Regions from separate parts of the Enterobacter sp. ECC_219_Taxon_10 genome, predicted to be linked through region 3. Evidence: predicted binding sites of a transcription regulator. Region 3 holds the regulator's gene; each other region holds the start of a gene.
What was found. Region 3 encodes CRP, which controls carbon source genes, mostly activating them, when cyclic AMP is high. Its sites were predicted from a motif close to ATGTGANNNNNNTCACAT; they were not measured.
Positions count from the first base shown of each region.

Region 1: the regulator CRP is predicted to act here: its motif matches at 2,082-2,099, upstream of ydfZ (putative selenium delivery protein YdfZ).
Region 2: the regulator CRP is predicted to act here: its motif matches at 3,334-3,351, upstream of udp (uridine phosphorylase).

Region 1 covers NZ_CM178005.1:2,251,188-2,256,052, forward strand. Annotated here, with positions in the region: gene AC4ICF_RS10800 (MFS transporter) at 1-53, shown strand, start outside; gene AC4ICF_RS10805 (mannitol dehydrogenase family protein) at 272-1,735, shown strand; gene ydfZ (putative selenium delivery protein YdfZ) at 1,779-1,982, opposite strand; gene AC4ICF_RS10815 (universal stress protein) at 2,271-2,702, shown strand; gene AC4ICF_RS10820 (GntR family transcriptional regulator) at 2,736-3,422, opposite strand; gene ydfG (bifunctional NADP-dependent 3-hydroxy acid dehydrogenase/3-hydroxypropionate dehydrogenase YdfG) at 3,514-4,260, opposite strand; gene dcp (peptidyl-dipeptidase Dcp) at 4,403-4,865, shown strand, end outside.
Region 2 covers NZ_CM178005.1:4,684,768-4,689,632, reverse strand. Annotated here, with positions in the region: gene metE (5-methyltetrahydropteroyltriglutamate--homocysteine S-methyltransferase) at 103-2,364, shown strand; gene AC4ICF_RS22270 (dienelactone hydrolase family protein) at 2,413-3,219, opposite strand; gene udp (uridine phosphorylase) at 3,475-4,236, shown strand; gene rmuC (DNA recombination protein RmuC) at 4,376-4,865, shown strand, end outside.
Region 3 covers NZ_CM178005.1:4,477,048-4,481,912, forward strand. Annotated here, with positions in the region: gene AC4ICF_RS21415 (hydrolase) at 1-472, shown strand, start outside; gene AC4ICF_RS21420 (YheU family protein) at 469-687, shown strand; gene AC4ICF_RS21425 (phosphoribulokinase) at 718-1,587, shown strand; gene AC4ICF_RS21430 (OsmC family protein) at 1,654-2,058, opposite strand; gene crp (cAMP-activated global transcriptional regulator CRP) at 2,370-3,002, shown strand; gene AC4ICF_RS21440 (YccS/YhfK family putative transporter) at 3,060-4,865, shown strand, end outside.

The DNA.
Region 1 (4,865 bases), 2.2 Mb from region 3:
AGGCCGCGCCAAAAGCGAGCGTGGGCTACGGTGCGATCTCCACGCGACGCTAGTGGTTTATATCTTGCGTGACTTATCACACAACTTTTTATTTATGTCACACCACATGAGCAAAAGTTAATATAAATCAAAATCTCAAACGGCAGTATCAGTATGGTTGATGGCAGTTATTTTTACCCCAACTGCCATTCTAGTTGGTGTAGTCAGCAGGCGCTGCCGCTTCAGAAGGAGCGGCAGCGATCCACAGCTTTCTAATTAGCGAGTCTTAATCATGGAAAACACCTTATTACAGGCCAACGCGACGCTGCCACAGTACGATCGCGACAGTCTTAAAGCACGCATTGTACATTTAGGCTTCGGCGCATTTCACCGCGCGCATCAGGCGGTGTATGCCGATATCCTCGCGGCTGAACACAGCAGCGACTGGGGCTACTGTGAGGTTAACCTGATTGGTGGCGAGCAGCAGATTGCCGATCTGAACGCGCAGGATAATCTCTACACCGTGGCGGAAATGTCTGCCGATGCCTGGACCTCCCGCGTGGTTGGCGTAGTCAAAAAGGCACTGCACGCGCAGGTTGACGGCCTGGAGAGCGTGCTGGCAGCGATGTGTGAACCTCAGGTGGCGATTGTTTCGCTGACCATCACCGAGAAGGGGTACTGCCACTCGCCGGCGACGGGGCAACTGATGCTCGATCACCCGTTTATCGTCGCCGACCTGCAAAACCCGCACCAGCCGAAATCCGCGCCCGGGGTGGTGGTGGAAGCGCTGGCGCGTCGCAAAGCGGCGGGTCTGCCTGCGTTTAGCGTGATGTCCTGCGACAACATGCCGGAGAACGGCCACGTGATGCGCAACGTGACCTGCGCGTACGCCCGGGCGGTAGACGGCGAGCTGGCGGACTGGATCGAGGCTAACGTCACCTTCCCGTCAACCATGGTGGATCGTATCGTGCCGGCGGTTACTCCCGATACGCTGGATAAAATCGAAAAGCTGACCGGCGTGCGCGATCCGGCGGCGGTGGCCTGTGAACCGTTCCGCCAGTGGGTGATCGAAGATAACTTTGTGGCAGGGCGCCCCGAGTGGGAAAAAGCGGGCGCCGAGCTGGTTTCAGACGTGATCCCGTTTGAAGAGATGAAGCTGCGCATGCTCAATGGCAGCCACTCGTTCCTGGCGTACCTGGGCTATCTGGCCGGATACCAGCATATCAACGACTGTATGGAAGATGAGAGCTACCGCGTCGCCGCGCACGCGCTGATGCTCAACGAGCAGGCGCCGACCCTGAAAGTGAAGAGCGTCGATTTAGAACGCTACGCCGACCTGCTGATTGCCCGTTACAGCAACCCGGCCCTGCGTCACCGCACCTGGCAAATTGCGATGGACGGCAGCCAGAAGCTTCCGCAGCGTATGCTGGACTCCGTACGCTGGCACCTGGTGCACCAGACGCCTTTCCCACTCCTGGCGCTGGGCGTGGCAGGGTGGATGCGCTATGTCGGCGGCGTTGACGAGCAGGGTAATGCCATCGATGTGAGTGACCCGCAGCTGGCGGTGATTCAGGCGGCGGTGAAAGGGAGTGCCGAAGGGGAAAACCGGGTTAACGCGCTGCTCGGCATTGAGTCCATTTTTGGGAAAGAGCTGCCGCGAGAAAAAGCCTTCACAGACGCCGTGATGAGCGCATATCTGACGCTGCTGCAGAAGGGGGCAAAGAACACGGTTGCGGAGTGCGTGTCACATCTGTAATTCAACACATGCCGCCGTTCGCGGCGGCATGTTGGCGCACAATTTAGTGCATACCCAGACGAATCAGTTCAATTGGTTCGAACTTACCTTCACATCCTTCCACTTCCACCGTTTTGCCACGGCGCACCTGCGCGGAATCGAGCCCGTCGCTGTGGATTGCCTTAATCACGCCGGTTTTGCCGGTGCCGCTAATCATGACGCGGCTGCCGGTGGTGATTGCATTGCGGTTACGGTCGTATGTCAACATGGTATTTTCTCCTCTCTAAACTATCCGTTACGGCGCTATTACAGCTTTTGCCGTTCACGGGGCACTATAAATACGCCTGTCTGCCAGCCATGTTTTTGTTTTTGATCAAACTCACACTTTTTTCTTTATTCCGTGGGGTGCTGACGGTTAACGACGGCAATTTACAAAGCAGACCGTTATTTTCATTTGTTTATAGTTTCGAAGAGGAAGTGTTGAGGATTGGTTTATATTCCCGATGCCATTCTGGGTACAGGAAATAACCCTTCATCGGAATGAGGAGTCAGGCTTATGTATAAGAAGATTTTGATGCCTGTTGACGTGTTTGAAATGGATCTGAGCGACAAAGCGGTTCGCCACGCGGCTAACCTCGCGAAGGCTGAGGGCGCGTCGATTACCCTGGTCAATATTCTGCCAGCCAGCAGCCGGTCTCTGCTGCGAGGATTCAACGCCGATATTAAAAAGTTTGAAGAGTATATGACCGCGGAATCCGCGAAGAAAATGAACGCGTTAAAAAGACTGTTCGATATCTCTGCGGAGAATATTCACTCTCTGGTTCGTTTTGGTAACGTCCGCGATGAAATTATCAGACTGAGCAAAGAGGGGGAATATGACGTGATTGTCATCGGGTCGAAAAATCCGGGCATCACTACCCATCTGCTGGGATCAAATGCAGAATCTATTCTGCGCTACGCCACCATCCCGGTGTTAGTCGTTCGCTAATCACAACGCCGCCCGCGAATGGGGCGGCAAATATCACTCTTCGCTAAACCACTCGCTATTTTCCTGACGAATAAGCTGCACGGATTCGCCGATCTCCTGCAGATGCAGCGTCATCGCTTTTTCCACGCCGTCCGGGTCGCGTTTTTCCAGCGCGCTGAAAATATCGTGATGCTGTCGGAGCAGCATTTCCGGCGGGGAGACGTGATCGAGGCTCATATAGCGCACCCGGTCAATGGTGGCCTTGATGTTCTCGATGGTATCCCAGGCCAGCTGGCAGTCCGCAATTTGCGCCAGCTTCTGGTGAAACTCGTCATCAAGCTGGAAGAAATCGTTGAGCTGCTTACGGTCAATCGCAATGCGCTGCTGATGCAGGTTTTGCTCCAGCAGGTAACACTGGTTGTCATTAATAAGCGTTGCAGCACGGCGCACCACCGCGCATTCAATCGCCTGGCGGACGAAACAGCCGTTGCGCACCTGAGAGAGTGAAATTTTGTTCACGTAGCTGCCGCGCTGCGGGCGGATCTGAATCAGTCCGTTCTCAGCAAGCTTAATAAACGCTTCACGCACCGGCTGGCGGGACACGTCAAAACGCACGGAGACCTCTTTTTCAGAAAGCGGCGTACCCGGCGGGATCAGGCAATGGACAATATCACGTCGCAAAATGCGATAGATTTGCTGGTTTACGGGCTGGGTGGGATTGAGTTGCGATTCAGCGGCCATGAGTTGTCAGTTCTCAGAGAGTTAGCCTGAACATACTACCATTCTTTTACAACCCGAAACAGACCCGGCCCGCAGGCCGGGAAGGGCATATTTAACCACGATGGACGCTAAGTCCGGCAAAACTCTGGCTGACCGGCATCATCTCTACGGTATTGATGTTGACGTGTTTTGGCAGCGTTGCCACCCACCAGACCGTTTCGGTCACATCTTCCGGCGTCAACGCGTTGGCGTTTTCGTAGGTTTTATCCGCTTTCGCGTCATCGCCCTTGAAGCGAACGTTAGAGAATTCGGTGCCGCCCACCAGGCCCGGTTCGATATCGGTGACGCGAATGGCGGTGCCGTGCAGATCGGTACGCAGGTTCAGGCTGAACTGGCGAACAAAGGCTTTAGTTGCGCCGTAGACGTTACCGCCCGCGTAAGGCCAGCTCCCGGCGGTAGAACCGATGTTGATAATGTGGCCGCGGTTGCGCTCCACCATGCCCGGCAGCACCGCGCGGGTCATGTACACCAGCCCTTTGTTGTTGGTGTCGATCATGTTTTCCCAGTCCTCAACGCTGGCTTTGTGGGCAGGCTCCATGCCCAGCGCCAGACCGGCATTGTTGACCAGCACGTCGATGGTGCGCCACTCTGCCGGCAGGTTAGCAATCATCTCTTCAATGGCCGCGCGGTTACGCACGTCCAGCTGTGCGGTCAGGATTCTGTCACCTAATTCGTCCTTCAGCTCCTGCAGGCGCTCCTGACGACGGCCGGTTGCAATAACCTTGTGTCCGTTGGCGACGAAGCGACGCGTGATGCTTTCACCAAAACCCGCCGTTGCCCCGGTAACTAAAATAATCATCTCACTGTTCCTCAACGCTTTTTGTGTTGTACTAACATAGCACGGTCGCAGAGGATGCGTTAAGGCAACATTTGTATGACGGCGTTGCAGGCGATGGCGGCCTGGCCTACTCTGGGAGGATACCCGTACTCAGGAGTGAAAGATGACGGCCACGAATCCCTTTTTTGACATCAGCCTGTTGCCCTATCAGGCACCCCATTTTGATACCATCAAAGACGAGCACTATCGTCCGGCCTTCGATGAAGCGCTTCGTCAGAAGCGGGCGGACATAGACGCGATCGTCTCTCAAACCGCTGCGCCAGACTTCACTAACACCGTGCTGGCGCTGGAGAAAAGCGGCCTCATGCTCGCGCGCGTCAGCAGCGTTTTCTTCGCCATGACCTCCGCGCACACCAATGCGTATCTGCAGGAACTGGAAGAGCAGTTCTCCACCGAACTTGCCGCGCTGGCGAACGACATCTGGCTGAACGATATCCTTTTTGCCCGCGTCGAGAGCGTCTGGCAGGACCGCGCCGCGCTGGACGCCGAATCCCGTCGGCTGGTCGAAGAGACGTATCAGCGCTTTATTCTGGCTGGCGCGCGCCTGAATGAGACAGAAAAAGCCG
Region 2 (4,865 bases), 210 kb from region 3:
TCCGCCATGAACATTTTGCGCTTGAGGAATATACAGTACCTGCCAATTATAGAAGTGTAAACATCTGGACGTCTAAATAACGAATTTCACAAGGGGCACACCATGACAATCCGCAATCACACTCTCGGTTTCCCTCGCGTTGGCCTGCGTCGCGAGCTGAAAAAAGCGCAAGAAAGCTACTGGGCGGGCAACGCCTCCCGTGAAGAACTACTGGCGGTGGGGCGGGAGCTGCGCGCCCGCCACTGGGATCAGCAAAAACAGGCGGGCATTGACCTGCTGCCGGTGGGCGACTTCGCCTGGTACGACCATGTTCTGACGACCAGCCTGCTGCTTGGCAACGTACCGGCTCGTCATCAGAACAAAGATGGATCGGTGGATATTGATACCCTGTTTCGCATCGGCCGTGGCCGCGCACCAACGGGTGAGCCAGCGGCAGCGGCGGAAATGACCAAGTGGTTTAATACCAACTATCACTATATGGTGCCGGAGTTCGTCAAAGGCCAGCAGTTTAAGCTGACCTGGACGCAGCTTCTGGAGGAGGTGGATGAAGCGCTGGCGCTGGGACACCAGGTGAAGCCCGTTTTGCTGGGGCCGGTAACCTACCTGTGGCTGGGTAAAGTGAAGGGCGAGCAGTTTGACCGCCTCAGCCTGCTGAACGATATTCTTCCGGTCTATAAGCAGGTGCTGATTGAGCTGGGCAAGCGCGGTATCCAGTGGGTGCAAATCGACGAGCCTGCGCTGGTGCTGGAGCTTCCCCAGGTTTGGCTCGATGCCTTCAAACCGGCGTATGACGCGCTCGCCGGACAGGTAAAACTCCTGCTCACCACCTATTTCGAAGGCGTGACGCCGAACCTGAAGACCATTACCGCGCTGCCGGTTCAGGGCCTTCACGTTGACCTGGTTCACGGTAAGGACGATGTGGTGGAACTGCACAAGCGCCTGCCCGCAGACTGGCTGCTCTCCGCCGGTCTGGTCAACGGCCGTAACGTCTGGCGCGCCGATCTGACCGAGAAATACGCACAAATTAAAGACATCGTCGGTAAACGTGAACTGTGGGTGGCATCATCCTGTTCGCTGCTGCACAGTCCGATCGATCTGAGTGTGGAAACCCGCCTCGACCCTGAAGTGAAAAGCTGGTTTGCCTTCGCCCTGCAAAAATGCGAAGAGCTAACGCTGCTGTGCGACGCGCTGAACAGCGGCGACACGGCGGCGATTACCGACTGGAGCGCACCGATCCAGGCGCGTCGTCACTCGTCCCGCGTGCACAACCCGGCGGTGGCAAAACGTCTGGCGGCCATCACCGCCCAGGATAGCCAGCGCCAGAGCCCGTATGAGGTACGTGCCGAAGCCCAGCGCGCCCGCTTCAACCTTCCTGCGTGGCCGACCACGACGATCGGCTCCTTCCCACAGACTACGGAGATCCGCGGCCTGCGTCTGGACTTCAAAAAGGGCAATCTGGATGCGAACCACTACCGCACCGGCATCGCGGAACACATCAAGCAGGCGATTATCGAGCAGGAGCGCCTGGGGCTTGATGTGCTGGTGCACGGCGAAGCCGAGCGTAACGATATGGTGGAATACTTCGGTGAACACCTGGACGGCTTCGTCTTTACCCAAAACGGCTGGGTGCAGAGCTACGGCTCCCGCTGCGTGAAGCCGCCGGTGGTCATCGGTGACGTCAGCCGTCCGGAACCGATCACGGTTGAGTGGGCGAAGTACGCGCAGTCCCTGACCGACAAGCCGGTGAAAGGCATGCTCACCGGCCCGGTTACCATTCTCTGCTGGTCGTTCCCGCGTGAAGACGTGACCCGCGAGACCATTGCCAAACAGATTGCGCTGGCGCTGCGTGATGAAGTGGCGGATCTGGAAGCTGCGGGGATTGGCATCATCCAGATTGACGAACCGGCGCTGCGCGAGGGTTTACCGCTGCGCCGCAGCGACTGGGATGCTTACCTGCAGTGGGGCGTGGAAGCGTTCCGCATCAACGCTGCGGTGGCTAAGGACGATACCCAGATCCACACCCACATGTGTTACTGCGAATTTAACGACATCATGGATTCGATTGCCGCGCTGGACGCTGACGTAATCACCATCGAGACCTCGCGTTCAGACATGGAGCTGCTGGAGTCGTTTGAAGAGTTCGACTATCCGAATGAAATCGGGCCGGGCGTGTACGACATTCACTCCCCGAACGTGCCGAGCGTGGAGTGGATTGAAGCCCTGCTGAAAAAAGCGGCCCAGCGCATCCCTGCAGAGCGCCTGTGGGTGAACCCGGACTGCGGACTGAAAACTCGCGGCTGGCCAGAGACGCGCGCGGCGCTCGCCAACATGGTGAAGGCGGCACAGAATTTGCGTCAGGCGTAGGTGCTGGATTGCCCGGTAAGGCGTAGCCGCCACCGGGCTTTTTTGTTATTACGCCTTCTTACCGCCGTACTGGCTAAACCACGCCAGCATCCGCTGCCAGCCATCTTTAGCCGATTCAGCGTGATAGCTCGGACGATAATCCGCGTTAAACGCATGCCCGGCATCCGGATACACCACGATCTCCGCCTTCGCATTGGCCGCACGGAGCGCATGGCGCATGGTCTCTACCGAATCCAGCGAAATACCGGTGTCCTGTCCACCGTAAAGCCCTAACACGGGGGCATTTAACTCGGTGGCGATATCCACGGGATGTTTCGGTGAATTCAGCGTTTTTTCACCCACCAGTTTGCCGTACCAGGCGACAGCGGCTTTGAGCTGCGGGTTATGCGCGGCATACAGCCAGCTAATGCGTCCGCCCCAGCAGAAACCGGTGACCAGCAGACGATGCGGATCGCCGCCGTTGCGCGCCGCCCAGCTGGCGACGTGATCGAGATCGGCCAGCACCTGCGCGTCCGGGACTTTGCTGACCAGGTTGCTGAGCAATGTTGGAATATCGCTGTAGTCGTTCGGATCGCCCTGACGGAAGTAGAGCTCTGGCGCAACGGCCAGATACCCTTCCAGCGCCAGCCGGCGGCAGAGGTCGCGAATGTGTTCGTGAACACCAAATATCTCCTGAATCACAATCACGATGGGCAGCGGGCCGTCTGCCGATTTTGGCCGTGCGTGATAAGCAGGCATATTCTCCCCCTGCGAGGGAATGGAGGTCTCACCCGCGGTAATTGCCGCTTCTGGCGTCGACACGATGGTTGAAGCATGTGGGGCCGCAGCAGGTGCAAAACCGATTTTTTCAGTCATGGCATTCTCCGTACCAATGAGTTAGCGCAAAGGTAAATATAGACACCAGGTTAACAACTCACAGTGCCTTAAACGGTCTATCTTTTGTGCAGCACCTGGCGATATAACTTGTTAATGTGATGTAAATCACTTTTTTATGGAAATTCAATGTAATCATTTTCATTCATGGTGAGGTTCGTCACGAAAATATGCTTACTGCTTCTGTAAAGTACCGTTTTACTTCTTCTGACTAACCGACCCACAGAGGAGTCACCTATGTCTAAGTCTGATGTTTTTCATCTCGGCCTCACTAAAAACGATTTACAAGGGGCTACGCTCGCTATCGTCCCTGGCGATCCGGAGCGTGTGGAAAAGATCGCCGCGCTGATGGATAAGCCGGTCAAGCTGGCTGCCCATCGTGAATTCACCACCTGGCGCGCAGAGCTGGATGGCAAAGCGGTGATTGTGTGCTCTACCGGTATCGGTGGCCCGTCTACCTCGATTGCGGTTGAAGAGCTGGCGCAACTGGGCATTCGTACTTTCCTGCGTATCGGTACCACCGGCGCTATTCAGCCGCACATCAACGTCGGCGACGTGCTGGTGACGACCGCGTCCGTGCGTCTGGACGGCGCGAGCCTGCACTTTGCGCCGATGGAATTCCCGGCAGTGGCTGATTTCGAGTGCACCACCGCGCTGGTTGAAGCGGCGAAATCCGTGGGCGCAACCACTCACGTGGGCGTAACCGCCTCTTCCGATACCTTCTACCCGGGCCAGGAGCGTTACGACACCTTCTCTGGCCGCGTTGTAAGCCGCTTCAAAGGCTCAATGGAAGAGTGGCAGTCTATGGGCGTGATGAACTACGAAATGGAATCCGCAACGCTGCTGACCATGTGCGCAAGCCAGGGTCTGCGTGCCGGTATGGTGGCGGGCGTTATCGTCAACCGTACCCAGCAGGAGATCCCGAACGCCGAAACCATGAAGCAGACCGAAAGTCATGCGGTGAAAATCGTGGTTGAAGCGGCTCGCCGCCTGATCTAGTTCTCCTCTCTGAGATAAAAGGCCGACGCGTTCGGCCTTTATTTTTTGCGTAGCGCCTCGCAGGAAAACCCTTTCAAACTGGACGTTTATACAGCACAATCTTATTTTGTGCGGGTAATACGTTGATGCAGGGGGCATTGTGGATATCTCAATCCTGATTTATGCGGTGATTGCGCTGGCGGGCGTAGGGATAGGCTGGCTGATTTCCAGTTACCAGCACGCGCAGCAGAAAGCCGAGCAGCTGGCTGAGCGGGAAGAGATCGTCGCCGAGCTTAGCGCGGCAAAACAACAGGTTGCGCTGAGCGACCACTGGCGCGACGAGTGCGAGCTGCTCAATAACGAACTGCGTAACCTGCGTGATATCAACACCTCGCTGGAGGCCGATCTCCGCGAAGTGACTACCCGCCTTGAGTCCACTCAGTTGCACGCCGAAGACAAAATCCGCCAGATGATTAACAGCGAGCAGCGCCTCAGCGAGCAGTTTGAGAACCTCGCTAACCGCATTTTCGAGCACAGCAACCGCCGCGTTGACGAACAGAATCGCCAGAGCCTGAACAGCCTCCTGACGCCGCTGCGCGAACAGCTGGACGGCTTTCGCCGTCAGGTGCAGGACAGCTTTGGTCAGGAAG
Region 3 (4,865 bases):
GCTGGAGCAGTGCAGCTACCATATGGATAAAGGCTTTTCCCGCGTCTATCAGCGCTACCTGCTTAACCTGCTGAAGGCCAACGCGGCGCGTAAGCTCAAGGCCTACCCGGATACCCTGCCGGTAAGCCTGCGCCAGCTGAAAAAGGTGCGTCGTATTCGCGAGTTCGACGATCTGATCACTGCGAAAATCCACGGCTTCGCCGATGCAATTGACTATTATCGTCAGTGCAGCGCCATGCCGCTGCTCAGCAAAATCACGCAGCCGACGCTGATCATTCACGCCAAGGATGACCCGTTTATGGATCACCATTCGATCCCCGCGCAGGAATTCCTGCCCGACAACGTTCACTATCAGTTAACTGAACATGGCGGCCACGTTGGGTTTATCGGCGGCACGCTGCGCCGCCCGAAAATGTGGCTGGAGGCGCGTATTCCTGACTGGCTTACTCCTTACCTGGACGGTGCAAAATGATCATTCCCTGGCAAGATCTGGCTCCCGAAACGCTCGATAATCTGATTGAAAGCTTTGTATTACGCGAAGGCACCGATTATGGTGAACATGAGCGTTCGCTTGAGCAAAAGGTCAACGATGTTAAACGCCAGCTGAAAAGCGGCGACGTGGTGCTGGTGTGGTCAGAACTGCATGAGACGGTCAATATCATGCCCCGCAACGCGTTTCACGGCTGATCTTCCAACCTTTTCAGTCAGGGAGTTGCTATGTCTGCCAGACATCCCATTATTGCCGTTACGGGGTCGAGTGGTGCGGGAACCACCACCACCAGCCTCGCTTTTCGCAAGATTTTCGCCCAGCTGAATCTCCGTTCGGCGGAGGTCGAAGGCGACAGCTTTCACCGCTATACGCGCCCGGAGATGGACATGGCGATCCGCAAGGCGCGCGATCTGGGTAAACACATCAGCTACTTCGGCCCGGAAGCCAATGATTTCGGTCTGCTGGAGCAAACCTTCCGCGAATACGGGCAGAGCGGTACCGGGCAGTCCCGCAAGTATCTTCACACCTACGATGAAGCCGTACCCTGGAACCAGGTACCGGGCACCTTTACCCCCTGGCAACCGCTGCCGGAACCCACCGATGTATTATTTTATGAAGGATTGCACGGCGGCGTGGTTACGCCTCAGCACGACGTGGCGCGCCACGTGGATCTTCTGGTCGGGGTGGTCCCTATCGTTAACCTGGAGTGGATCCAGAAGCTAACGCGTGACATGAGCGAGCGCGGCCATTCGCGCGAGGCGGTGATGGACTCCGTGGTGCGCTCCATGGAAGACTACATCAATTACCTCACGCCACAGTTCTCCCGCACCCACATTAACTTCCAGCGCGTGCCGACGGTGGACACCTCCAATCCGTTCGCGGCGAAAAGCATCCCGTCGCTGGACGAGAGCTTTGTGGTGATCCACTTCCGCAATCTTGAAGGCATTGATTACCCCTGGCTGCTGGCGATGCTGCAGGGCTCGTTTATTTCGCACATGAATACGTTAGTGGTGCCGGGTGGAAAAATGGGGCTGGCAATGGAGCTCATCATGACGCCGCTGGTTCAGCGGTTGATGGAAGGGAAGCAGATCGCGTAAACATGTTCCCTCTCCCCGTGGGAGAGGGTTAGGGTGAGGGCATCAACACGCACGATGCCCCGTGAATCACACCTCAATCACTTCATACGAATGCGTAATTTTTACCGCTTTCTCCAGCATTAGCGCCACAGAGCAGTATTTCTCCGCAGACAGGTCCACCGCGCGTGAAACCGCCGCGTCTTTCAGCGCTTTCCCGGTGACAACAAAGTGCAGATTTATGTGGGTGAACAGGCGTGGCGCCTCTTCGCGACGTTCTGAGGTGAGTTTAACCTCGCAATCCGTTACGTCATGACGACCTTTTTGCAGAATCGACACCACGTCAATCGCACTGCATCCACCTGCCGCCATCAGCACCATTTCCATTGGGCTCGGCGCTTTATCGCCGGAGTTACCATCCATCAAAATCTGGTGTCCTGACGCGGACTCCCCCAGGAACGTTAAACCTTCAACCCACTTCACGCGCGCTTGCATATTCATTAACTCCAACGTTGCATTTTTGGTGACAGATTACGCGTGCGTTACATTTCTCGCAATGGAAGGCGACCTGCATCATGCTGAAGCGAGACACCAGGAGACACGCGGCGAAAGCTATGCTAAAACACTCAGGATGCTACAGTAATACATTGACGTTACACATGTATGCAGAGGACATCAAACTTTACTGGCTGCGAAACGTTACGACAGCCGACTTCCCAGGGTATGGGTAAGAATTCGATTGCAACCCCAGAGTCCGGATGCATCTGATGACTCTGGTGACAGCTTATAACAGAGGATAACAGCGCATGGTGCTTGGCAAACCGCAAACAGACCCGACTCTCGAATGGTTCTTGTCTCATTGCCACATTCATAAGTACCCATCGAAGAGCACGCTGATTCACCAGGGTGAAAAAGCGGAAACGTTGTATTACATCGTCAAAGGCTCGGTGGCAGTGCTGATCAAAGATGAGGAAGGGAAAGAGATGATCCTTTCTTATCTGAACCAGGGCGATTTTATCGGTGAACTGGGCCTGTTTGAAGAAGGCCAGGAACGTAGCGCCTGGGTTCGTGCAAAGACAGCATGTGAAGTGGCTGAAATTTCTTACAAGAAATTCCGTCAGCTGATTCAGGTAAACCCTGACATCCTGATGCGTCTTTCTTCCCAGATGGCGCGCCGTCTGCAGGTGACGTCAGAGAAAGTGGGTAACCTCGCCTTCCTGGACGTGACCGGCCGTATCGCGCAAACCCTGCTGAACCTGGCGAAACAGCCAGACGCTATGACCCACCCGGACGGCATGCAAATTAAAATTACCCGTCAGGAAATTGGTCAGATCGTCGGTTGCTCCCGTGAAACAGTGGGCCGTATTCTGAAAATGCTGGAAGATCAAAACCTGATCTCCGCCCACGGTAAAACCATCGTGGTTTACGGAACCCGTTAATCCTGCTTAAACGGCGTGCCATCGCGAGGTGTCACGCCGTTTTTGTCTCTTTTCCCCATGTGGCGCAGGCTGATCTATCACCCGGAAGTTAACTACGCACTGCGACAAACGCTGGTGTTGTGTCTTCCCGTGGCCGTGGGCCTGCTCCTGGGTCATCTTCAGCAGGGCCTGCTGTTTTCCCTCGTGCCCGCCTGCTGCAACATTGCCGGTCTGGACACGCCGCATAAGCGCTTTTTCAAACGCCTGATTATCGGCGGCTGCCTGTTTGCAGGCTGTAGCCTCGCGGTGCAGCTGTTACTGGCTCGCGATATTCCCCTGCCGCTGATCCTGACCGTGCTGGCGATGACCCTCGGCGTCACGGCGGAAATCAGCTCGCTGCACGCTCGCCTGCTTCCAGCGTCACTCATTGCGGCCATCTTTACCCTGAGCCTCGCCGGGAATATGCCCGTGTGGGAGCCGCTGCTGATCTACGCCCTCGGCACGCTGTGGTACGGGCTGTTTAACTGGTTCTGGTTCTGGCTATGGCGAGAGCAGCCGCTGCGAGAATCTCTGAGCCTGCTCTACGTGCAGCTTGCGGATTACTGCGAAGCCAAATACACCCTGCTCACCCAGCATACCGATCCGGAAAAATCCTTACCGCCGCTGCTGACGCGCCAGCAAAAAGTGGTGGATTTGATAAGCCAGTGCTATCAGCAGCTGCATATGCTCGCCGCAAACAAGAACCACGAGTACAAACGGCTGCTGCGTACCTTCCAGGTGGGGCTGGACCTTCAGGAGCATATCTCCGTTAGCCTTCATCACCCGCAGGAGGTGCAAAAGCTGGTTGAGCGCAGCCATGCCGAAGCGGTGATTCGCTGGAACGCGCAGACCGTCTCCGCGCGCCTGCGGGTGCTGGCTGACGATATACTTTATCACCGCTACCCCACGCGCTTTAACATGGACAAACAGCTCGGCGCGCTGGAGAAAATTGCCCGTCAGCACCCGGAAAATCCGGTCGGCCAGTTTGCCGCCTGGCACTTCAGCCGCATCGCCCGCGTGCTGCGCACCCAGCGACCGCTTTATCCCCGCGACCTGATGGCGGATAAACAAAAACGTCTGCCGCTGCTGCCGGCGCTCAAAAGCTATCTTTCTCTTAAATCGTCCGCCCTGCGCAACGCCGCACGAATTAGCGTCATGCTCAGTATCGCCAGCCTGATGGGCATGGCGCTGCACCTGCCGAAACCCTACTGGATCTTAATGACCGTGCTGTTTGTCACCCAGAATGGCTATGGCGCCACGCGGGTGCGCATTCTGCACCGTGCGGGCGGCACGATGGCGGGGCTGATTATTGCAGGCGTGACGCTGCACTTTCACGTGCCCGAGGGCTATACCCTGGCGGGCATGCTGGCTATCACCCTGGTGAGCTATCTAATCATTCGCAAAAACTACGGCTGGGCGATGGTGGGCTTTACGGTAACGGCGGTATATACCCTGCAGCTGCTTACGCTTAACGGCGAACAGTTCATCGTTGCCCGCCTGATCGACACGCTGATTGGCTGCCTGATCGCCTTTGGCGGTATGGTCTGGCTGTGGCCACAGTGGCAGAGCGGCCTGCTGAGGCAAAACGCCCACGACGCGCTGGAGGCCGATCAGCAGGCCATTCGTCTGATCCTGAGCGACGATCCGCAGCCTTCCCCGCTTGCCTACGAACGTATGAAGGTCAACCAGGCGCATAACGCCCTCTTTAACTCGCTGAATCAGGCGATGCAGGAGCCGGGCTTTAATTCACATTATCTGGCGGACATGAAGCTGTGGGTGACGCACAGCCAGTTTATCGTCGAGCACATTAACGCCATGACGACGCTGGCGCGCGAGCACACGATG